One region of the Bradyrhizobium sp. LeoB3 genome, then DNA from elsewhere that is predicted to be linked to it. Evidence: predicted binding sites of a transcription regulator. Region 1 holds the regulator's gene; each other region holds the start of a gene.

Evidence for each region. Region 1 encodes PhoB, which activates phosphate uptake and scavenging genes when phosphate is short. Its sites were predicted from a motif close to TGTCATNNANCTGTCAT; they were not measured.
Region 2: the regulator PhoB is predicted to act here: its motif matches at 1,633-1,649, upstream of phnC (phosphonate ABC transporter ATP-binding protein).
Region 3: the regulator PhoB is predicted to act here: its motif matches at 1,879-1,895, upstream of ACZXDY_RS03515 (STN domain-containing protein).
Region 4: the regulator PhoB is predicted to act here: its motif matches at 1,400-1,416, upstream of ACZXDY_RS03280 (STN domain-containing protein).

What each region holds. Positions count from the first base shown of each region.
Region 1 covers NZ_JBVBEF010000037.1:70,487-74,215, reverse strand. The annotation lists gene ACZXDY_RS23165 (acetylornithine transaminase) at 1-420, opposite strand, end outside; gene ACZXDY_RS23160 (GcrA family cell cycle regulator) at 918-1,433, shown strand; gene phoB (phosphate regulon transcriptional regulator PhoB) at 1,554-2,261, opposite strand; gene phoU (phosphate signaling complex protein PhoU) at 2,378-3,094, opposite strand; gene pstB (phosphate ABC transporter ATP-binding protein PstB) at 3,106-3,729, opposite strand, start outside.
Region 2 covers NZ_JBVBEF010000011.1:14,894-18,622, forward strand. The annotation lists gene phnD (phosphonate ABC transporter substrate-binding protein) at 1-608, opposite strand, end outside; gene phnC (phosphonate ABC transporter ATP-binding protein) at 771-1,586, opposite strand; gene ACZXDY_RS10900 (LbetaH domain-containing protein) at 1,773-2,429, shown strand; gene ACZXDY_RS10905 (alpha-D-ribose 1-methylphosphonate 5-triphosphate diphosphatase) at 2,426-3,619, shown strand; gene ACZXDY_RS10910 (DUF1045 domain-containing protein) at 3,640-3,729, shown strand, end outside.
Region 3 covers NZ_JBVBEF010000002.1:158,482-162,210, reverse strand. The annotation lists gene ACZXDY_RS03525 (FecR family protein) at 1-371, opposite strand, end outside; gene ACZXDY_RS03520 (RNA polymerase sigma factor) at 472-972, opposite strand; gene ACZXDY_RS03515 (STN domain-containing protein) at 984-1,634, opposite strand; gene ACZXDY_RS03510 (Lrp/AsnC family transcriptional regulator) at 1,958-2,422, opposite strand; gene ACZXDY_RS03505 (SDR family oxidoreductase) at 2,673-3,434, opposite strand; gene ACZXDY_RS03500 (class I adenylate-forming enzyme family protein) at 3,431-3,729, opposite strand, start outside.
Region 4 covers NZ_JBVBEF010000002.1:100,120-103,848, forward strand. The annotation lists gene ACZXDY_RS03270 (NAD(P)/FAD-dependent oxidoreductase) at 1-117, shown strand, start outside; gene ACZXDY_RS03275 (RidA family protein) at 186-653, shown strand; gene ACZXDY_RS03280 (STN domain-containing protein) at 1,497-2,234, shown strand; gene ACZXDY_RS03285 (RNA polymerase sigma factor) at 2,304-2,894, shown strand; gene ACZXDY_RS03290 (FecR family protein) at 2,884-3,729, shown strand, end outside.

The sequences.
Region 1 (3,729 bases):
TGTCGCGAGCGTGCGGCCATGGAAGGCGCCTTCGAAGGTGATGATGCGGTAGCGCTCCGGATGCCCCTTCGAGAAGTGATAGTGACGCACGACCTTGATCACGCCCTCCATCGCTTCCGCGCCGGAATTGCAGAAGAACACGAAGTCCGCAAAACTCTGCTCGCACAGCCGCGCGGCAAGCTTCTCGCCGTCCGGGCTCTTGAACAGGTTCGACATGTGCCAGAGCTTCGTCGCCTGTTCCTGCAGCGCCTTCACCAGATCCGGATGGGCATGGCCGAGCGCGTTCACCGCGACGCCGGAGGTGAAGTCGAGATAACGCTCGCCTTTGGTCGAGATCAGCCAACAGCCTTCGCCGCGTTCGAAGCCGAGATCGGCCCTGGCAAAAACGGGAAGCAGATGCGACGTGGCGCGGTCGGTCATGGCGATCACTGAAGGGTTCAGACAAGCCTTTCAGACAAGCCCCGGCGGCGTGCAGCGATGCAGACACGCGGCTGAAGCTCATCCAGCGAAAACAAAACGTGCCGCCTTTGCAGGGCGGCACGTAAAGGCATTCTATGCGCGCGGCAGGTGCTGTCAATCTCCACGAAGCCGCCAGGCTGCGCGGCAAAGTACCGGTAATCCGCAGTTTTCCGGTGTGGTGGAAAGCCCGATTGCAATCCCTAAATGTCGGAACATGTGGACGCATAGGCGCGGACTCTTGCGCCAGAGTCACGCCATATTGTAGCGTTTGGCCTGTCGGGTACGACATCTCGTGCGGCAGTTTTGATCCCTTAGAGTCCTTTGTGTGCGGCGTACACGTTCGGGTGCGGTTTTCGTGCCCGGCGAGCCTTAAGGGATTCTGCCCGCAGGGATTTTTGAGATTAGGCATCGCAGCGCTGTCCCAGGATCGGCCGGCGCAACGCGAAGGGAAAGATGCGATGACGGTATTGACCTGGTCCGACGAACGCGTCGAGCAGTTGAAAAAGCTCTGGGAAGGTGGCCTCTCGGCCAGCCAGATCGCTGCGGAACTGGGCAACGTGACCCGCAATGCGGTGATCGGCAAGGTGCACCGGCTTGGCCTCTCGGGCCGCGCCAAGAGTCCTGCTGCAGCCGCGCCGCGGCAGCGCAAGGCGCGTCCGGCACAGCCGATGATGCGCGTGGCGCGTCCGGTCTCCCGCGGCAACACCGCGCTCGCCCACGCCTTCGAGGTGGAGGTGGAAGCGGACCCTATCGCCTACGACAATGTGGTGCCGATGAGCCAGCGGCTGTCGCTGCTCGAATTGAACGAGGCCACCTGCCACTGGCCGGTCGGCGATCCCTCGAGCCCGGAATTCTTCTTCTGCGGCGGCAAGGCGCTTCCCGGCCTGCCCTATTGCGCGCACCACTCCCGCATCGCCTACCAGCCGGCGGCTGACCGCCGCCGTCCGACGGTCAAGCCGTCACAAGGCAAGTAAGCCGACGACAGATCGTAGCCGGGGTGGAGCGCAGCGCAACCCGGGAACGCTGTATCGGCAGGTCCAAATTTCCCCGGGCTACGCTTCGCTGCACCCGGGCTACGGATTGAGGTCGCCGGTTTACGACTGCTCGGCCTTCGCGAAGCGATCATCGAGCGCGTAGCCCGCGCCGCGGACGGTGCGGATCGGGTCCTGCTCGCGGCCGGGATTGAGCAATTTGCGCAGGCGGCCGATGTGAACGTCGACGGTGCGCTCGTCGATATAGATGTCGCGGCCCCAAACGCTGTCGAGCAGCTGCTCGCGGCTGAACACGCGGCCGGGATGCTCCAGGAAGAACTCCAGCAGGCGATATTCGGTCGGGCCGAGATCGATCGGGCGGCCCGAGCGCGCGACGCGGCGCTTCTCGCGGTCGAGTTCGATGTCGCCATAGGTGAGCACGGTGGCGAGCCGCTCCGGGCTTGCCCGGCGCAACAGGCCCTTCACCCGCGCGAGCAGTTCAGGCACCGAGAACGGCTTGACGATGTAGTCGTCGGCACCGGTCGCCAGCCCCCTCACGCGCTCGCTTTCCTCGCCGCGCGCGGTCAGCATGATGATCGGGAGCTGCTTGGTCTCCGGCCGCGCCCGCAGACGGCGGCACAGCTCGATGCCGGAGAGTCCCGGCAGCATCCAGTCGAGCACGACAAGGTCGGGAATACGTTCCTTGAGCCTTGTGTCCGCATCGTCTCCACGGGCGACCGTTTCGACATCATAGCCTTCTGCATCGAGATTGTAGCGCAACAGCGTCGTCAGCGCTTCTTCGTCTTCGACCACCAGAATGCGTGCGCTCATCGGCTTGGCTTCTCCTATAGCGGGATGACTCTCTGCTTGAATCGTCATCCCACTCTTCCTTTGATGTTTGAGCAGGATCTTGGCGGAAAGCCGGCGTCGACTTTCCGGATGTTGCTCTAGTTGCCCGGAACGGTCGTGGCGAACGTCGTCATATCCCCCTTCGGCCGCTTGTCGGTGATCTGCTGACCCTCGATCATGTAGAAGACCGTTTCCGCGATGTTGGTGGCGTGGTCGCCGATCCGCTCGATGTTCTTGGCGCAGAACATCAGGTGGATGCAGAACGAGATGTTGCGCGGATCTTCCATCATGTAGGTGAGGAGCTCGCGGAACAGCGAGGTGCAGATCGCGTCCACCTCCTCGTCGCTCTTCCAGACGTTCATCGCCGCCGGCAGATCGTGCGCGGCATAGGCGTCGAGCACGGACTTGACCTGCGACAGCACGAGGTCGGTCATGTGCTCCAGGCCGCGGATCAGCTTCAGCGGCTGGAAGTCGTTCTCCAGCGCGGCGACGCGCTTGCCCATGTTCTTGGCGAGGTCGCCGATCCGCTCGAGGTCGGTCGCCACCCGCATCGCGCCGACGATCTCGCGCAGGTCGACAGCCATCGGCTGGCGGCGGGCGATCGTCAGCACGGCGCGCTCCTCGATCACGCGCTGCAGGCTGTCGATTTCGATGTCGGAAGCGACGACACGCTTGCCGAGCGCGACGTCGCGGCGGATCAGCGCATCGACGGATTCGGTGATCATCCGTTCGACCAGCCCGCCCATCTCTGCGACCAGACGGGTCAGTTCCTGAAGATCGCTGTCGAATGCCTTGGCGGTATGTTCAGAAGCCATGATGTCCCTCCTCAACCAAACCGGCCGGTGATGTAGTCTTGGGTACGTCGATCGCTCGGCGAGGTGAAGATCTTGCTGGTGTCGTCGAACTCGATCAGTTCGCCCAGATACATGAACGCGGTCTTGTCGGAGACGCGCGCCGCCTGCTGCATGTTATGCGTGACGATCGCGATCGTGTAGTCCTCCGACAATTCCTGGATCAATTCCTCGACCTTGGCGGTCGAGATCGGATCGAGCGCCGAGCAGGGCTCGTCGAACAGGATAACTTCGGGCCGCACCGCAACCGTGCGGGCGATGCAGAGGCGCTGCTGCTGGCCGCCGGAGAGGCTCAGGCCGGAGGCGTTGAGCTTGTCCTTGACCTCGTTCCACAGCGCGCCGCCGCGCAGCGCTTTCTCGACGCGGCCGTCCATTTCAGATTTCGAGATCTTCTCGTAAAGGCGGATGCCGAAGGCGATGTTCTCATAGATCGTCATCGGGAACGGCGTCGGCTTCTGGAACACCATTCCGATCCGCGCCCGCAGCAGGTTGAGGTCGAGCTTGGGGTCGAGGATGTTGGTCTGGTCCAGCATCAACTGGCCGGTGGCGCGCTGGCCGGGATACAGGTCGTACATCCGGTTGAAGATCCGGAGCAGGGT
Region 2 (3,729 bases), on a different contig from region 1:
TCGCTGGTCCACTGGTTGGCGGCGACATCAACCGTGCCTTGCGACAGCGCGAGCATCGCGTTCTCGTGGCTGCCGGTGAAGACAACCTTGCTGAAATAGGCTTCGGCGTCCGGAATGCCCTTCTTGTTGAGCTCGAAGCGCGGCACGTTGTTGCCGGAGGTCGAGTTCGGATCGACGAGGCCGAGGTTCTTGCCCTTCACGTCCTCGATGGTCTTGTAGGGGCTGGCCGCCTTGACGAAGAACATCGAGTAGTAGCCGGTCGAGCCGTCAGCGTTGATGTCGTTGGCGAAGGCGTCGGTCTTGACGCCGGTCAGCCGCGCGCGGGCGAAGGAGGCCGAACCGTAGCTGGCGATCTGGATATTGCCGGAGCGCTGGCCTTCGATCACCGCAGCATAGTCGTTCGCGATGCGCAGCGTGACCTTCACGCCGAGTTCCTTGGAGAGATAGTTGACGAACGGCGTCCAGCGCTCGGTGACACCGGACGCGTTTTCAGCCGGCACGACCGCGAAGGTCAGCTCCGGATATTTGGCCTTCCAGTCCTGCGCCGACGCGGACGCGGTGAGCGCGAGCGCGGCAGCGCCGGCGAGAACGATGCGACGAGTGATCATGGTTTACCCCTGCTGTTATGATAGCGCCTGGATCACGATCCGAGACGCAACGGGATCGCGATCTCATCTCTTGTTTGAACACGACCGGTTTCCACTTTTCCGGACCATGCTCTAAAGGCCGACTGCACCTGCAGCGGCTTTCCCTGCATAAGGTTACGGCGTTCAGGCCGCGGCTGCGGTGCCGAGCGCCGGAGCTGTTGCGGCATCGGGCGCGGGCATTGGCGCCCCGCCGATGACATCATTGGCCTCGAGATCGTAGAGCTCGCGGGCGATGTGATCGGTCAGCGTCGACGGCTGGCCATCGAACACCACGCGGCCCGCCGCCATGCCGATCAGGCGGTCGCAATAGCTGCGCGCCAGATCGAGCGAATGCAGGTTGCAGAGCACGGTGATGCCGAAATGCTTGTTGATGCGCAGCAGCGCATCCATCACGATCTTGGTATTGCGCGGATCGAGCGAGGCAATCGGCTCGTCGGCGAGGATGATGTCGGGCTCCTGCACCAGAGCGCGAGCGATGGCCACACGCTGCTGCTGGCCGCCGGAGAGCTGGTCGGCGCGCTGGGCGGCGAACTGCGCGATGTCGAACTGCTCGAGCGCGGACATCGCCAGCGCCCTGTCCTGCTCGGGCCAAAGCTGGGTCAACGAGCGCCAGGCCGGGATTTCGGCAAGGCGGCCCATCAGCACATTGGTCAGCACATCGAGCCGGCCGACCAGATTGAACTGCTGAAAGATCATCGCCGAACGCGCGCGCCACTGCCGCAGCGCCTTGCCGCGCAGCGCGGTGACGTCGACACCTTCGAACAGGATGCGGCCTTCGGTCGGATCGGCGAGACGGTTGACCATCCGCAACAAGGTCGACTTGCCGGCGCCCGAGCGACCGATCACGCCGACGAAACTACCGGGCTGGACCGAGAACGAAGCATTGTCGACCGCGGCTTTTGTGCCGAAACGGCACGTCAAACCTTCAACCACCAGCATGCAGTGCTCCGAACCCGTCACGTCGCGTAACGGCTAACGCCGCTGAATTACAGTTGTGTGACAAACGCGCTGCAGTGCGGCGATCCTCCACACCGCCGGCGATGTCACGCATCTGTCACGCTAATGTTATGAAGCGCATCGAAGACGTGCGCTCCCCCACAACGATTCGACGAGGCGAAGAAGAAGATGGCCGGCAAGATGCTTTCCGTTGTACCAACGGTCGATCCCACCGCCGCGGTGCGCGATAGCCAGCTTGGGGCCTATACCGAGGTCGGAGCGCGCAGCGTTCTGCTCGACGTCACGATGGATGACTATTCATATGTCGTGAACGACGCGCAGCTCACCTACACCACGATCGGCAAATTCTGCTCGATCGCGGCGATGACCCGGATCAATCCGGGCAATCATCCGATGCATCGTCCGTCGCAGGCGCATTTCACCTATCGCGCCAGCGCATACTTCCCAGGCGAACATGACGAGGCCGAATTCTTCGCATGGCGCCGGGAGCACCGCGTGCATATCGGCCATGACGTCTGGATCGGGCATGGCGCGATCATCCTGCCCGGACGCTCGATCGGAACCGGCGCGGTGGTCGCGGCTGGCGCGATCGTGACCAAGGATGTTCCCGCCTACACCATCGTCGCCGGCAATCCGGCGCGGCCGCTCCGCAAGCGGTTTCCCGATGGCATCATCAGCCGCCTTGCGGCGCTCGCCTGGTGGGATTGGGATCACGAAATGTTGCGCCAAGCGCTGCCGGATTTTCGCAAGCAGGTTGTCGAAGACTTCCTCGCCAAGTATGAAGCGCTGAACGCGCCAACAACCCGCCGGAGTGCCATCACGTGACTGACATTGTTATCGAAGGCGGCAAGGCGCTCGTTGACGGCGAACTCGTCGAAACACAGCTGCGGACCGCGGGCCGCGACATCGCAGCCCTCGGCGAAGAGGGAGACGGCCGCAGCGCGCTCGGCATTGATGCACGGGATCTCCTGGTGCTGCCCGGCATCGTTGACCTGCATGGCGACGCCTTCGAGCGGCAGATGATGCCGCGCGCTGGAGTCGATTTCCCGATCGACGTGGCGCTCGCCGACAGTGACCGGCAGGCGATCTCAAACGGAATCACGACGGTGTTCCACGCCACCACATGGTCGTGGGAGCCGGGCCTGCGCAGCGCCGAGAATGCGCGGAGACTGCTGGAGGCAATCGAGCAGATGCGTCCGCAGCTTGCCGCCGACACGCGCTTCCATCTGCGCCACGAGACCTACAATCTCGACGCCGAACCGGAGATCATTGACTGGCTCGCGGAGGGCCGCGTCGACTTGTTCGCGTTCAACGACCACATGGACGGGACGATCGGGGACCTGGCAAGGCCGCGCAAGCGCAACCGGATGGTGGAGCGCACCGGCCTTTCGCCTGAAGACTTCGACAAGCTGGTCACGCACGTGGTATCGCGCGCGAACGATGTGCCGGCCTCGGTCGCCCGTCTCGCCAGCGCGGCGCGCTCGGCCGATGTCCGCATGCTCTCGCATGACGACAACAGCCCCGAGATGCGCAAGGGCTTTCGCGACCAGGGCGTCGGCATCGCCGAATTCCCTGTCAACGAAGAGACCGCGCGCGAGGCGGCGGCGGCCGGCGATCACATAGTGTATGGCGCGCCGAATGTCGTGCGCGGCGGCAGCCATACCGGCTGGACCAAGGCGTCCGACATGATCGCCAAGGGCCTCTGCTCGGTGCTGGCCTCGGACTATTACTATCCAGCACAATTGCTCGCAGCCTTCCGGCTTGCCGCTGACGGCATTCTGCCGCTGGAAAAGGCGTGGGACCTGATCTCGGGAGCGCCGGCACGTGCTGCCGGACTCGACGACCGCGGCGTGCTCGCCGAAGGTCGGCGCGCCGACATGATCATCGTCGATGACAAGGTGCCGCTGCGGCCGCGCATTGTCGCGGTGATATCAGCGGGACGTCTCGTGCATCTGGCCGACGCCAGCCGGCTCACCTATTCCACAGCGCCGCGCATGGCGGTTGCTGCCGCCTGACGCTCCCAGGTCTTACGACGATGGCCAACTATCCGCGTTACGCTCTCTACTACGCGCCGGCACCAGGCAGTGCGCTTGATCGCTTCGGCGCCAAGATGCTCGGCTACGAT
Region 3 (3,729 bases), on a different contig from region 1:
TCCGAATTGAGTTCGGACAATGACGGCCAAAATCCGAACGGCGGGTTGAGCACGCCATAGACCGACGCCGCGGCAAGCGCCGCGACGCCGGCGCTCAATACCGCGCGACGGTTCATCCTGCGGCGCCGTCCCAGCGCATCGAGCCTGGCTAGGAAGCTTTCACCCGGACCCGACAGAGCATCGCCGGCGACACCAGCCGTATGCCACAGGCGCTTCGTCTCCAAAAAGGCTGCTTCATGCAGAGGACTGCGCGCGCGCCAGAGTTCCAGCGCCGCCACGTCCTTCGGCGTCATCTCTCCGGATGTGAGCTTCTGCAGCCAGTCGACCGCTTCCCGCTCCACCGGGTCCAAACCAGGGCGTGCCTTGCTCATCTCAATGTTGTGCCTTTCACCGCTGCCTCCGTGAGAAAGCAAGCGACGATCGCAGGAGTTCTTACCTCTAAGACGATTCTCGGCGACCGAAAGTGCACGCTCAACCCTTCAATTCCTTATAGCGCGCCAGGCAATGTTCGAGTGCCAACCGGAGTTCTTTCGCAACGAGCTGCCGGGAGATGCTGAGCCGATCGGCGATTTCCTGGCGGGGAACATTGCCGACCCGGGCCGCCAGAAAGATCACCCGGCGCCGCTCGGGGAGTTCGTTGACGATCGCCTCGAAGGCCTCCAGATCAGACCGCGCCAACATGGTTTGCTCAGGCGTCGGCGCATGATCGGGCAGCTCAAGCAGGCTTTCGATCTCGATCGCCGATATGCGTTGCCGCCGCTCCATCCGGCGGCGATCCTCCGCCACGTTCAGCGCGATCCGGAAAAGATAGCTGCGCGGGCTTTGTACGGCGCCAATCGAATCCGCGCGCGACAGGCGCAACCATGTATCCTGCATCGCATCGCCGGCGAGATCGGCCGAGCCGAGGCGTTGAGTCAAGCGCGCCTTGAGGTCATCATAGCGATCGACAAACAGCCGGCGGATGATCGTCAAGGCGGTCTCGGTCATGGCCGCGTCCCAGCCGATCGGAGGTTGGAATCGGCCTTGCCGCACCCCTGCGCCACGCCGGGTCCTTGCGGCACAATCAAGATCAAGACCGGCTGCAGAAAGCCCGCCGGCGGTGGCTCGTCGAAGCGCACGCTGCGCAAGGTCGCATCAATCCGGTCATCAGCGTCAGGCTTGCCGGTGGACCCGATACGTTGGGATCTCTGGACGGTGCCGTCTGGCGCGATCCAGAACACAGTGGCGAAGCGATAGCTGCCCGGACGCGCGCCGCCCGATCGGCAAAGAGCATCCGCAATGCTCGCCTGAATCTGTCCATAGTAACGCCGATGTTCTGGCGATCGTGTTTGCTGCGCCGCCTGCTGAGTGGCGAGTGGCTCCGGCAACAGCACGAAAGTCGTCTCGGCCACGAACTCGGCAGCCAAACCGGTGCCAGACAAGAGCTTTCGGAGCGCCTCGTCCGGTGCAAACACGCCCTGGACATCGCCGGAGAGGCGGCCGGCCGCAAGGCTCGTGTCGTAGAGGGCGTCGCGTCCGGTCGCATCGACATAGCGATTGAGCGCGGCGGCGAGTGGTTGCGAGGGGATATTGAATTCGATCGGCGCATTCGCTGGCCTGGTCTGAGCCGCGGCCACGTCGATACCCGCAGCCATGCCCGCGACGGCCAATGCGCATGCCCAAGCTGCCAGTCGCCTATTGGCCGCCGTAACGACAACACGCTTGGCGCGATCCGGTCTGAGTTCGGCTAGGGCCGATCGAAGCATCACCACTGTCCCCGCCCACGCAGATCAGGACAGCCGTTCCGGCTTCCCAGCGCTACGACCTGCCCGCCGACGGTCCAAATTGCGCGTCAGCGCACATCCCAAGCCAACGCGTGGCGGACGCTAGTGACGTAATATTACGGTTTGACGACAGCCGTAGCCCCTAGTCCGTGTCGACGATCCAGCCCAGACACGCGGGTGCCCGCCTCAGTCGCTCACGCGAGATTCGCGAGTGGCAATTCGGTGGTCGACTTGATCTGCTCCATCGTGAACATCGATGAGACGTCGTGCAGGTCAATCTTTGCGATCAATCGCTGATAGAGATCGTCATAGGCGCGAATGTCGGACACGACGGCTCGGATCAAATAGTCGACGTCGCCGCTCAAGCGATAGAAATCCACGACCTCCGGAAAGCTCGTGACGATTTTCCGGAATTTCTGCGCCCATTCCGCATTGTGCTGGTTGGTCTTGACCGCGATGAAGACGCTGACGCCAAGGTTCAGCTTTTCCGCGTCCAACAGCGCCACCCGGCGTTTGATGTAGCCGGAGCTCTCAAGCTTCTGGATCCGCCGCCAGCAGGGCGTCGAACTCAACCCGACCCGCTCGGCAATCTCCTGCATCGAGAGGCTGCTATTCACCTGCAGCGTCGCCAAGATCTTGCGGTCGAAGTCGTCGAGCATGCAAACCTCCGAATCCAGGAGGGAAAAGAATATTTTGGTTGTCACAAACCTTGTTTGAAGAATGTTATTGTCATGCACGCGCCACGGCTAGCATGAACTTTCATCAAGCGCTGTACAATCTCGCGGCAGCGTGTAACGTCCCCGCCACGAGCCAGGCCCCTCATGGAAAATCCGCTGATGAAAAGCCCGCCAGGCGAGGCATCGGACGGCTAAAGCGGCCGATCCTTGCCTGTTCTGGCGGCAGTGCGGCTTACAGCCGCTGGCCGCCGCTGGCGTCGATCTGTTGGCCCGTGACCCAGCCGCCATCGTCGGACGCCAGGAAGGCGACGACTTTGGCGATATCGGCCGGCTGGCCGACACGCCCAAGCGCGATCGAATTGGCAACTTCGCGGCTGGCGACGGGATCGCGCGCGTTGGCGTTCATGTCGGTCGCAGTGGCGCCCGGCATCACGGAGTTCACCGTGATTTGCCGCCCGCCAAGATGAACAGCGAGCAGCCGGCTCAACGCCTCCAGGCCCGCTTTTGCCGGCGCATAGGCTGCCATGGCGGGGTACGCGGCGCGCGTTCCCATCGACGAAATGTTGATGATGCGGCCACCATCGCGCAAGTGGGGCAACAGAGCCTTGATGAGAAAGAACGGCGATTTGAGATTGGTCTGCAACAGAAGCTCGAAATCTTCTTCCGTGATCTCCTCGATCGTCGCACGCTTGCCGACACCGGCGTTGTTGACGAGGATATCGAACGCTGTCTTGCCGTATCGCTCGGTTAGTTCCGCGGTGAACTTTGCGGCAAGAGCTACAGCACCGCCACGCGCCGACAGATCGGCCTGCAGTGCAAACGCAGCTCCACCGGCAGCGACAATCTCGTCGACGGTAGCGCGCGCGGCTCCCTCGGCAGAGTGATAATGAACCGCAACGATCGCACCGTCCCCGGCGAGCCTGAGTGCGATCGCCTGCCCGATGCCGCGGCTCGCGCCGGTGACCAATGCAATCTTGGCTGCCAGTGCGCTCACACCGACCAGCCTTTCGCCGCCTCGAGCTGGCGGGCGCGATCAATCAGCGATTTGCGGTCGATCTTGTTGGTGCCGGCCCAGGGCAATTCATTGACGAATTCGATGCGGCGCGGATGTTGATAGGCCGGTCCATTGGCAATCGTGAATTTCCGGATATCGTCCACGGTCGGCTTGGCGTCGGCGCGGGTGACGATGAAGGCGACCGGGACCTGGCTGCGCTCCTCGTCCGGCAGCGGCACCACCACCGCCTGCTGCACCTGCGGATGACGCTCCAGCAACTTCTCGACCTCGCCGG
Region 4 (3,729 bases), on a different contig from region 1:
TTCCTGCAAGGCATCGCATCGCACCTTGCTGCACAAACGGCGATGTATGCCTCCGAGCAGCGCTTTATTGACGCGCCATTCTGGCAGCGACGACGAGGTCCGTGGTTGGAAAATTGATCGATGCAGTCGTTCTCAGTTGCTGAGGCGCGAAAGCCAAGTTTTCTTTGTTCACCTGGAGGATATGTATGACTGTTGATTCACGCTTGCTCGCCACCGTTCTGGCTTGTGTTTTCATAGGAAGCCCGGCTTGTGCTGACGGAGTGAAGATCATCCCGTCCGTCGACGGAGGTGTGAAGCCGACCGGATCGTGGAGCGCAGGTGCTCGCGCTGGCGATTTTGTGTTTGTCGGCGGCATGCGCGGTATCGATCCTGCCACCAACAAGCTCGTTGAAGGCGAGGAGGCACGTATCCGCCAGATGTTCGTCAATATGCAGCAGGTCGCCGCTGCCGAGGGTGCGTCACTAAGAGATGCGGTACGCTTGACCATCTATGTATCTGATGTCGTGCGTTTACGCCCTGTGGTGAATAAGGTGCAGGAAGATCTTTGGGATAAAGGGCCCTATCCGCCACGTACTGTTCTCGAGGTTCGAAAGCTCGATCAGGATGACATCGCCGAGGTCGATGGAACGTTCTATGCGCCATTGAAGAAATAGTATCGGATTGTCATGGAGCGGCTTGGTCAAATGACCAAGCCGCAGACTCTTAATCATTCATACAGTTCGTGGTGTGGGATTCTGCGTCCGGCCCTCTGCTTGAGACTTCACAGTTGGGTCTCGGATCGAGGTCGAGGTGTACGACCTACACCAGCCTTTTCACGCGCGATCTCGTGGCGCAGCACTTCGATACCTGGAATATCTGAAGGCGGTGGAGGCAACTCGCGCTCAAAGCCGTTTGCTTTGTCTACGAACGTCAATCGAGCGCTGGATGGCACTACCCGGATCGCGTCACCGGATGCTTCAGCGCCTCCAACGATCGAAGAAAGGCTTAGCCCGAGCCCGCGAGCAATCTTGCCCGCGATCGGAATGGTTCGGCTTTCCTCTTTCAACTTTCGACAGCCTCGCGCGGCTGATGATCCGCCCGGCCGGATCACACTTGACTTCGTGAGTCTCGCCGATCGCCTTCGCCGTATCGCCGGAAGCTCTCGATCTTCAAGACCTCGACGACAGCGCTATGTCGTTAAGGTGCTCCAAACAATCGCTCCATGTCGGGATCAGTGAGGCCCGTTGCGGCAGCATCATGTCAGCATATCTCGCGCAAGAGGTGCAAATTTACCGCCGCAAGGCTTGATACTGCGCCGCGCGTCAAGCACCCAAATCGATGATTGGTTCGGATGAGACGACGCCTGTCGAGTAAACGACGGCGTTTAGCATTTGGTGACGCCAGATCCGTAGTCGAGGCGTGTCACAATACCGTCTTGCGCAGCGTCGTAAGTTGGGAGGAGTTTCTGATTGACCGGCCTCCGGTTTAATTCGTAACGGATCGATCCGCAGCCATCCGTGAGTAACGTGTTTGCCAAGGTGAACCAGCATTTCATGAACATCGTCAGCTGGTGGAAGTGCGTGATCACACGGGATCTTGCCGTTGTTGTCGCGCATTTGATGATGGTTTTGGCTCTGTCGCATGCATCGCCGGCGGGAGCGACTTCCTTCGACATCCCCGCGCAACCTCTGGCGTCTGCGATAGACGCGTTCTGCGCGGCGACCGGGACCGAGGTATATTACGACGGCGCAGCGGCGATCGGACAGCGATCCTCTGCGGTCACCGGCGCCCTTACGCGTGACGATGCTCTCAGAGACCTGCTCGCAGGGACAGAACTCGTCCCACTGCGCGCGCGCGAAAACAGCTACTTGCTGATTCATCCCGGCGATGATGCGGCGCATGCGTTCGCTACGGCGCGGATCGCCCAGGATGGCCGATACCAGCGCTATTTCGCTGTGGTGCAAGCCGATATCCTGCGTATTCTGTGCCGGTATCCCGACATGCGTCCCGTGAGTTATCGGCTGGTGATCAAGCTGTGGATCAGTTCGTCGGGATTGGTGCAGCACGCAGAACTGGACGGATCGGCCGGCGAACAGGCAAGTCACCGGATGCTGTTGGCGACGCTTGGCAAGTCACGCATGACCGAACCGCCACCGGCGCAGATGCCGCAACCGATCACCATGGTTGCGCTGCCGGGAGCAGCGGCCGATGCGAGGCTCTGCGCATCACCCGTCGACCAGAAGGCCGGGCGCTAGTATGTCGGTGCGCGAGGCAGGAGGCGCGTACGACGCTTGCGGGACAAGGGTCCAGCGTCGCGATCCCGCATGACCCACAGCAGCCGCGCCGAATTGCGCCGTTTTTTGACACTCTGCTATGATGATTTGCGAGCCAGGTTGGCCCGTCGATTGAATTCGGTGGAGCTTGCAGGTGACGCCTTGCAGGACACGTATATGGAGCTTTGCCGGGGCGCGGATCTGCCGCCGGTGCAGCGGCCGCGCTCTTACTTGTTGCGCATGGCCAAAAATATCGCCCTGAGGAAACTGCACTCGGAAAAATACACGGTTTCGCTCGATGACGCGAAGATCGCCTTCGACATTGCCGATGAAGCGCCCGGTCCCCAACGAAGCCTGGAAGCGAAGATCGAGCTCGAAGCCTTTCAACAGGCGATCCGGGAATTAACCCCGCGACGGCGCGCTATCCTGCATGCAGCGCGCGTTGAAGGAAAAACCCTGCACGCAATTGCAGTACAGTTGGAGATATCACAAAGACTGGTTGAGATCGAGTTGAAGCATGCGTTAGCCCATTGCGCGCTTCGTCTGGATCGGAAACTCGTGCAAAGATTCGGCCCTCAGCCCGTTCAGCAATCGCATGGACAGGGGGCCGGCAAGCGTATTGATGACAGGGATGACCGATAGCCCACGCGAAAAGTTGGAGCGGATCGAGCGCGAAGCGCACGATTGGCTGGTCCGTTTCACCTCGGGGGAAGCAGGACCTGCTGACGTGCGGGAAGGCAAGATGTGGTGCGAGCGCGATCCGGCGCATCGCACCGCGTTTATGAAGGCCACCCGGATGTGGGAGGCCTTGGGGCCCGAGGTATTTGAGGGGAATCGCCCGGCCGCGCGGACGTTCGCCTCTATCTCGATGTCACGTCGTGCCGTGCTCGGCGGCGGGGCCGCCGCCGCCATCGCTGCGAGCGCGGCATATCTCGTCGTGCAGCCGCCGCTCGGCCTCTGGCCATCCTGGTCGGAAATGGCGGCCGACTATCGGACGCACACCGGCGAGCGGCGGCGTATTGTGGTGGCCGACTCGACTTTCGTCGAGATGAATACCCAGACCAGCATTGCGCTGCGCCAGGTCGCGAAGGAGGCCGCGGGGATCGAGCTGATCTCGGGCGAGGCGCTGGTCGCGACGCCATCTGGTGCGGGGCCGGCCTTTGTCGTGACGTCCCGTCAAGGCCAAACCAGCGGAATTGGAGCGAAATTCAACATACGGAATGATGGGCACGCGGTTTGCGTGACCTGCATCGAGGGGAACGTTCACGTCTCGTACGGCGCGGCGACAGCGTCGTTGCGCGCCCGCGAGCAGATCACCTACGATCGATCAGGCTTGGGGAAGCCCGCGTTCGTCGATGCAGCGATCGTGACCGCCTGGCAAGACGATCTGTTGATCTTCCACTCCAAGCCGCTACGTGAAGTCATCACCGAAATCAATCGTTATCGTTCCGGAAAAATCATCGTCGTGAATTCTGCG